One region of the Brevibacillus humidisoli genome, then DNA from elsewhere that is predicted to be linked to it. Evidence: riboswitches for the same ligand, from Rfam matches in the RefSeq annotation. Region 1 holds a riboswitch; the other holds the start of a gene.
The links. Region 1 has a riboswitch for S-adenosylmethionine ahead of metH (methionine synthase). Riboswitches for the same ligand answer to the same signal wherever they lie in the genome.
Positions count from the first base shown of each region.

Region 2: linked by a shared signal. The riboswitch ahead of LOK74_RS17695 (PTS sugar transporter subunit IIA) and the one ahead of metH (methionine synthase) in region 1 are both predicted to bind S-adenosylmethionine.

Region 1 is NZ_CP087263.1:2,271,257-2,275,470, reverse strand. It holds gene argS (arginine--tRNA ligase) at 1-767, opposite strand, end outside; gene LOK74_RS11315 (hypothetical protein) at 946-1,443, opposite strand; gene LOK74_RS11310 (YjcZ family sporulation protein) at 1,563-1,667, opposite strand; SAM riboswitch class I at 1,850-1,947, shown strand; gene metH (methionine synthase) at 2,054-4,214, shown strand, end outside.
Region 2 is NZ_CP087263.1:3,620,079-3,624,292, forward strand. It holds gene LOK74_RS17685 (PTS galactitol transporter subunit IIC) at 170-1,561, opposite strand; gene LOK74_RS17690 (PTS sugar transporter subunit IIB) at 1,590-1,892, opposite strand; gene LOK74_RS17695 (PTS sugar transporter subunit IIA) at 1,943-2,416, opposite strand; SAM riboswitch class I at 2,583-2,691, opposite strand; gene LOK74_RS17700 (SDR family oxidoreductase) at 3,021-3,911, opposite strand; gene LOK74_RS17705 (SAP domain-containing protein) at 3,951-4,214, opposite strand, start outside.

The DNA of each region.
Region 1 (4,214 bases):
TCAAACGATACACCGAGCAGTTTATAAATCTTCATGAATTCCTTTAGCGATTCGTCACGGAACCACTGCCACAATTGCCTTGCTTCTTCATCGCCGTCTTCCAGGCGCTTGAACCATTCCCGCCCTTGTTCTTCCAGCGATTCATCTTTTTCCGCTTCTTCGTGGAACTTGATGTAGAGCGACAGCAGTTCCTTGATCGGCTTCGCTCTTACTTTCTCTTCGTCTCCCCACCGTTTGTAGGCGACGATCAGCTTGCCAAACTGGGTACCCCAGTCACCGAGATGGTTGATGCGAACAGGACGGTAGCCGTGTTTTTCCAAAATGTTGGCAATCGCATTGCCGATCACGGTAGAGCGGAGGTGGCCCATGGAGAACGGCTTGGCGATGTTGGGGGAAGACAAGTCGATCGGTACGTTGCGCCCTTGGCCGATGCTGCGATTGCCGTAGGATGAACCTTCTTTCGCTATCGTCCCGATCACCTCGGCCGTTACCAACGAACGGTTGAGGAAGACGTTCATGTATGGTCCGACTGCTTCTACTTTGTCAAGGTAGTCGCTTTTGACCAATCCGGCCAGTTCTGCGGCTATCTGTGGAGGTGCTTTGCGCAGCACTTTTGCCAATTGGAAACACGGAAAGGCGATATCGCCCATCTGCGGATTGGGCGGTGTTTCCAGCATCTCCTCCAGCTTTTCCAGGGAAAAGTCGGCAATCTCCAACTTCTGCAGCGCAGCATGAAGGCTTGTTGCCACTTGCTGTTTGTAACTCACTACTTTCTACCATCCTTTCTTGGCTACGAGAAAAACCTCCCGCCTCCGCAAAACGAAGAGACGAGAGGTGGATTGGTTTGCTCTCGTGATGTCAGCTATGTAGCATGAGACAAATGCGGTTGATCTGCTTTATTATAGCGAACAAGCAAGGGAGTTGCAACTCTCCCTCGCTTGTGGCTTACTCGGATGAATCACTTTCGTTGGAATGCCGCTTCTCGATCTCTGCCAATTGGGAGAACAGCTTTTTGGTCAATGCTTCCTTGTCATCTGCCTGCTTCCACTCCCGTTTGTAGCGAAGCAAGGCATCCAGCATCTCCCGTTCTGCCTCCTGTTCCCTTTCTCGGTCGAAGTTTTCGCTGGGATCAAACGGGAGGATACGATCATCCGTACCTGTCCGATAATAGAGACGCTTCCAGTGCTCGGGATACTCATACGGCTGTTCTCCCAGCACGATTGCCAGTACGTCATCGGATGCGAGTGGCAGGAAGTATCGGTAATCGTCGCGACGCCCGCCTTCGGACAGGTTGATGTGGTAGAAGGAATACATCAGATAATGACGCTCCGTACCTCGTTCCTTGACCACTTGATAGGTCTCGAAGTCGGTTTGTTTCAACGACTGTACGACTTCCAGGCTGTCCAGGAATGTTTGTCTGTCCATTGTGTCGGGGAGGGACATCTTCTCTACTCCTTTTTGGCTGATGGTTCTGCTTTTACCATCAGCATAACCGTCACGAGGGGCATGGTCAACCTGAGACGGGAAAGAGCCTGAGTCTGCGTCAGGCTCTTTCCGCAACATTAGCAGTCTTTTGATTCCCCTACGATGACGAGCAGGATGAACAGAACCAGCACCAGGGCAAAACAGTTGTTAAAGATCCCGCCGCTGCAGTATGACGTACTCATTTTGTTTCTTCATCCTCCTTTCCGGTATGCTTCAGTTTATACATGAACACCTATCTTGTTGTGGGCGTTTGACCATAACCACGAAAAAAGGCTGCAATCTGCAATCCTAGGGAGATTTTGCTATTGACGGCTCTCGCATTTAGATGGTAACATACGGAAAAAGAAAAGATTATGGATGTATTCTCTTATCCAGAGAGGTGGAGGGACTGGCCCTATGAAACCTCGGCAACCGAACATCAGGTGCCAATTCCAGCAAAGCGGACGCTTTGAAAGATAAGAGAGGATTGATCATAGATGACATTCTGTCGAAGAATCCTCTTCTTATTTGCGTAAGAAGAGGATTTTTTTATTCGTCTACGAGCCAAGTCTCATGAAAAGGAGTAGAGATGGTGAAACCGACACGATTTACGGAACAACTACAGCGAAAGATCCTGGTCCTTGATGGAGCGATGGGGACCATGCTTCAGCAGGCCAATCTCAGCGCGGCCGACTTCGGTGGAGAGGAATACGAGGGGTGCAATGAGTTGTTAAACCTGACTCGTCCTGACGTGATCCGGTACATCCACGAGAAGTATCTGGAAGCGGGTGCCGATATCATCGAGACCAACACATTTGGCGCCACCAATGTGGTTCTCGCAGAATACGACGTGCAGGAGAAAGATATGGAGATCAATATCGCGGCTGCCAGGATTGCCCAGGAAGCGGCAGCAGCCTACTCAACGCCAGACTGGCCGCGCTTCGTCGCCGGTTCGATGGGACCGACGACCAAGACCCTCTCGCTGACTGGTGGTGTCACTTTTGAAGAGTTGGTCGAAGCGTATTGCCGACAGGCGAAGGGCTTGATCCTTGGAGGTGTTGACGTCCTCCTGTTGGAGACGGCGCAGGACACCTTAAACGTAAAGGCAGCAGGCATCGGGATTCGGCAGGCATTTGCCGAGTTGGAGCGGGAAGTGCCGGTGATGATCTCCGGTACAATCGAGCCGATGGGTACGACGCTGGCTGGTCAGAATATTGAGTCATTCTATATCTCCATCGAACACTTAAATCCGGTCACGATCGGGTTGAACTGCGCGACAGGGCCCGAGTTCATGCGTGATCATTTGCGTACGTTGTCACAGTTGGCGCAGTGTGGCGTCAGTTGTTACCCCAATGCCGGACTGCCCGATGAGGACGGACACTATCATGAATCGCCGCAGGGATTGGCCGCCAAAATGGCTGCCTTCGCTGAACGCGGCTGGTTGAATGTCGCTGGCGGCTGCTGTGGAACGACTCCCGAACATATCCGCGCGCTGTCAGAGGCATTAAAGGGATACAAACCGCGTGGTCAGGCTGCCCCGCATCTCAGCGCTGTCTCCGGTATCGATGTGGTGTATGTGGAGGAAGACAATCGGCCGCTGTTGGTTGGAGAGCGTACCAATGTTATCGGCTCGCGAAAGTTCCGCCAGCTGATAGCGGACGGCAAGTACGAAGAAGCGTCTGATATTGCGCGTGCCCAAGTGAAGCGCGGGGCCCAGATCATCGACATCTGTCTGGCCGACCCCGACCGGGACGAATACGCCGATATGGAGCAGTTCCTGCAATACGCGGTAAAAAAAGTAAAAGCTCCGCTGATGCTGGACTCGACTGACGCCAAGGTATTGGAGCTAGGGCTGAAGCATTCACAAGGGAAAGCGATTATCAACTCGATCAACCTGGAGGATGGAGAGGAGCGCTTTGCCCAGGTGGTCCCGCTGATCCACACATACGGTGCGGCAGTCGTAGTGGGGACGATCGACGAACAGGGGATGGCGGTTACCCGGGAGCGAAAACTGGAGGTCGCCAAACGCTCCTACGACCTGTTGGTCAATCGCTACGGGGTTCATCCACAGGATATCATCTTTGATCCGCTGGTCTTTCCGGTGGGTACAGGGGATGAGCAGTACATCGGTTCTGCACTGGAGACAGTTGAGGGGATCCGCTTGATCAAACAGGCGATGCCGGAGTGCAAGACAATCCTCGGCGTCAGCAACGTGTCATTTGGGCTGCCGCCGGCCGGTCGGGAGGTGCTGAATGCCGTCTACCTCTACCATACGACGCGAGCTGGATTGGATTACGCGATTGTCAACACGGAAAAGCTGGAACGATACGCATCGATTCCAGAGGACGAGCGTAGGCTGGCGGAAGCCCTGCTGTTTGAGACCAATGATCAGACATTGGCCTCCTTTACCGAGTTTTACCGACAGAAAAAGCAGACGGTGAAAGTGGAGACCTCTACGCTGAGCCTAGAAGAGCGGTTGGCCCGCTATGTGGTAGAAGGCTCAAAAGACGGGTTGATTCCTGATTTGGAAGAAGCGCTCAAGAAGTATGCGCCACTAGAGATCATCAATGGTCCGCTGATGGCCGGGATGGAAGAAGTGGGGCGTTTGTTTAACGACAATCAACTGATTGTTGCCGAAGTGCTGCAGAGTGCGGAAGTGATGAAGGCGTCTGTTGCCTTTCTGGAACCGTTTATGGAAAAGACGGAGAGTTCGTCAAAAGGCAAAATCCTCTTGGCCACCGTAAAAGGGG
Region 2 (4,214 bases), 1.3 Mb from region 1:
GACTTCACCACAAACGGCAAAGACGGGGACCCAAGCCCCGTCTCTTTACCCAATTCTTTCCTATTCATTATAACACGCTTTCCATCCTACACACGCTTTGCATCTTAACATGCCTTTACATCTTAACACGCTTTACAACCATCGCACGTTTCTCCACTCGCGACACGCTTTACGCCGCGCGAGAGTTCATATTCTCCATATAGCTGTAGAACGCTTCTTTCTTCTTCTTGAACAAGAAGTACGAGACCGCGTAAATCGCAATCACCAAGCCGATCAGCAGCCACGACTGGGAGAGGAAGGCGAGGAAGATCAGGCCAGCGATCGGTTTGGTCAGGATACCAAAGCTGGTGATCAGCAGCACGCCGGTAGGGATGCTTACCCCTACCTCTGTCGCGACCTGGGTAAAGATCGGTGCGGTATAAGTAGCCAGATAGAGTCCCAGGCTGAACCAGATCGTCCCGGAGACCAGCACCTTAAAGATGTTTCCGTTCATGATCGCAACCAATCCCTGTACCATGAATGGCAGCGCGATCAGGTCAACGACAGGCAGTACTTCGTTGCCAGGCAGGATCAGGGCCATCAGCACCATGATCGGGATTAGCGTGATACCGGAGATCAGCGTAGCAGCCTCACCATAGCCGGCCGCGTCGTTAACCCCGAGGTACCACTCGCGGGACTTGCTGCCCTGCTTTCCTTTTTTCTTGGCTGCCTCTGTCAGCGGCAGGAAGGCTTGCGCAAAGATACCGGATACTTTCGGGAAAATCGCCATCACAGCAGCAGTAGCCACACCGACAGTAGCGATTTCGCCCCAGGAGGCAAGCGTGCCCAGTTCTTTCAGGTTCCCCATGATGCCGAGGAACAAGCCGAGCAGCAGACCGAGCGCGATCGGTTCCCCGAGGAAGCCGAGCTTTTTCTGCAAATCGCTGGGGCTGAGGTTGATCTTGCCTGCACCCAGCTTGTCCAGAATCCAGTTCATCCCGATTCCGAACGGCACAGTCCCCACGTGGTGGAGCTGGACAATCGTACAGTTAGGATAATTGAAGTAAGTAGACCAGCGTCTGGCAATCATTTCAGAGAACAAAAGACTGTATAAGTTCAATACGATCATGCAGCCAATCGCCAGTGCCATGCTGTCGGTGATCAGGTAGATCATCGAACCCCATACCATGTACGAATAGTTGTTCCACAGGTCCCCTGGTTGGAAGATGTTGGTCCAACGAGCGAGGAACAGCACGATTTGCAGCAGGATTCCCAGACCGAGGAAGATCATTCCCACTTCGGTTGAGTAGGCGACGACGGCGGTAGCCTGCCAGCCGATGTCAAAGACGGGCAGCTTCACGCCAGTGCTCTCTACCATCTGCTGAACAACCGGCATAATAACAGGGATAAAGGCATTCAACAGCAGGGTGAATCCTTGCAGACCGATCCCGGCGTAGAGCGCGGCGAAAAACGCTTTTTTCACCTGCACCTTCAAAAAGAGGGCGACGATGAAGATGATAAACGGCACGAAGATCTGTGCGCCAAACGTGTCAAAAATCTGCTTCAGTGTTTCCAAAAACATGGTGGTTCCTCCTTGGTGTATTCAACTGTTATGCGTTGATTTGCTCAATCACTTTAAGTACTTCTTCCAAAAACCCTTCCTCGTCAAAACCGGTCAGGAATCCCACGGCGTTGATAGCGGGAATGCTTAGATTCTCCGGTACAGGGGTGGTGTAGGCGATGAAGTCATAGCTGCCCATCTCGGCGTAACTTTCCACCTGCTGCGGTTTCACTTCCGTCGTGGTGATCTTGTAGCCCTTCTCGGCCAGCGCTTCTTTCAACTTCTCGGCCACCATCGTGGAGCTGACTGTCCCCGAGCCACACACCGTCAATACGTTAAACGTTGTTTTCATCTTCGTTCCTCCATCCTTATTGGTAATCTTCCTGCGTTTGGCAATGGTCCTTATTTGGTCACCGTCTGTGCGCTTACGACGCCGCCTAACAGCTCGTACACGCGTTGTCTGGTCGTGGCCTCGCTGATCCCCAGCAGCAGCTCTTTGTCCTGAAACAGCTTCATGAAGTTGCGCAACAGCTGCAGATGTTCCTCCGGCTTGTGGATCGCCAGCATGACGACGATCTTTACGCCTACGGTAACGTCAGGGCTGCCCATCATGGAAAAAGAGACTGGTTCCTTCAGGGTCGCAACCGCTATCGCCGACTGGTTGACGTGAACCGGATCAGCGTGCGGGATGGCGACATAGACGCCTTCGCTGGGAAGTCCGGTCGGATGCAGCTTCTCCCGCTCCACGACTGCGTCCCGGAAGCTGTCCTTCACATACCCCCTGCTGTGCAGCAGAGCGGCCAATCGGCTCAGGATATCCTCCGCCTGCTCCGCTTCCGCCCCCAGCAGGATCAAATCTTCATCAAACGTACTCACAACCATTTCACTCCTTGTGCAACCCCTATTTTCTCGATGGGATAACTATGTTTTGTTTGTATACGAATGCCGCAGCCGCTGCCCTCCTCACCCCCGCGCATCAAAAAAGCCCTTCACTCACAAAAGAGAGAAGGGCTGTCATCCGGTTCAGGATTGATAGCAATTCTTCTCATCTTCGGAATGATTACACATTCACTCTGAAGTTGGCACCGCTGGCGAAGCGCCCGGTTGCCGAGGTTTCATCGGGTCAGTCCCTCAACCTCTCTCGATAAGAAAAGATTGCAAACTATTTATACGGTTGTAACATTGAACTCATTCTAGCCTGCTTGTCGAATTGTGTCAACTGATTTTTTGTCGACCGGCATCAGCAGTTGCCGCAACGTCTGCTGGTCGGCAGCATCGGCACCTAGCTTGCCAGCAGTATCAGCACCTAGCTGGTCAGTAGTATCGGTACGTGGGTCAGTCAGTAGTGCCGGTATGTGAGCCAGTTCCCGGTATGTGAGCCAGTTCTCGGTCTGTGAACCAGTCGGTAGTTCCCGATCTGTGAACCAGTCGGTAGTTCCGATCCTTGAGCCAGTCGGTGAATCTGCTCAGCTGCCCCGCCCTACGAGCTGGTCATCGTGCCGCCATTTACGTGGATGATCTGCCCCGTCACGTAGGAGGAATCTTCAGAGGCCAGGTAGACATAGGCCGGAGCAAGCTCGTAAGGCTGTCCAGCACGCTTCATCGGCGTCTCCGTGCCAAAGGTCGCTACCTGCTGTGCGGAAAAACTGGAGGGGATCAGGGGCGTCCAGATCGGGCCCGGCGCCACGCCATTCACGCGAATCCCTTGTGATACGAGAGAGCCGGACAAGGAACGGGTAAACGTGACGACAGCCCCTTGCGTAGTAGAGTAGTCGAGCAATTGTGTATTTCCTTCATACGCGGTGACGGAAGCAGTATTGATGATCGTACTTCTCGGCTGCAGATAAGGAAGCACCGCCTTGGTCATGTAAAAGAATGAAAAGATGTTCACTTCAAATGTCGTTCGCAACTGCTCGGCGGAGATGTCCAGAATGCTCTCCTGAGGGTATTGGACCGCCACATTGTTGACGAGCGTGTCGATCTTTCCGAAGGTCTCCAGGGTCTGCTGTGCGGTGTACTGGGAGAGCCGCTCATCCCGGATGTCGCCGGCGATCAATAAACAACGGCGGCCATACTGCTCCACCCGCTGCCTGGTCTCGGTGGCATCCACATGCTCATCGTAGTAGACCAGCACGGAGTCAGCCCCTTCTTTGGCAAACGCAATCGCCACCGCCCGCCCAATCCCGCTGTCCCCGCCGGTAATGATCGCCACTTTATCCTGCAGCTTCCCGCTTCCCTGATAACGCGGGTTGTCCGAGAGGGGTCTTGGCACCATGATGGCTTCGATGCCCGGATGACGGTCCTGATGCTGGGGAGGAAATGTGATCGGCACGTTTTCACATTGCCTGACCCAGCCTAGATACGGATACATAACCGGTTAAGCCTCCCTTTTGGGTATTTTCCCTGTACTCTATTCCGGCATCCGTTGATCTGTGCTACCTCCCGAGGCAGGCTTGGCAAACTGCTCAATCTCATCCTTAAACTCCTCCAGCAAAGCAGGCGTGTACCGCTTCTCTCCTTTTCGATCCCGTACCTTCCGCCAGAGGAAGGCGGCGATTTCCAGCTTGTTTTTCCACTGCTTCGACTGCGGATCGGCGTGGAACTCTTTTACGAAGCCGTTCCACTGATAGGTCTTGTCCTCAGCAGTAGGCGGATTGGCCTTGGTGTGATTCTT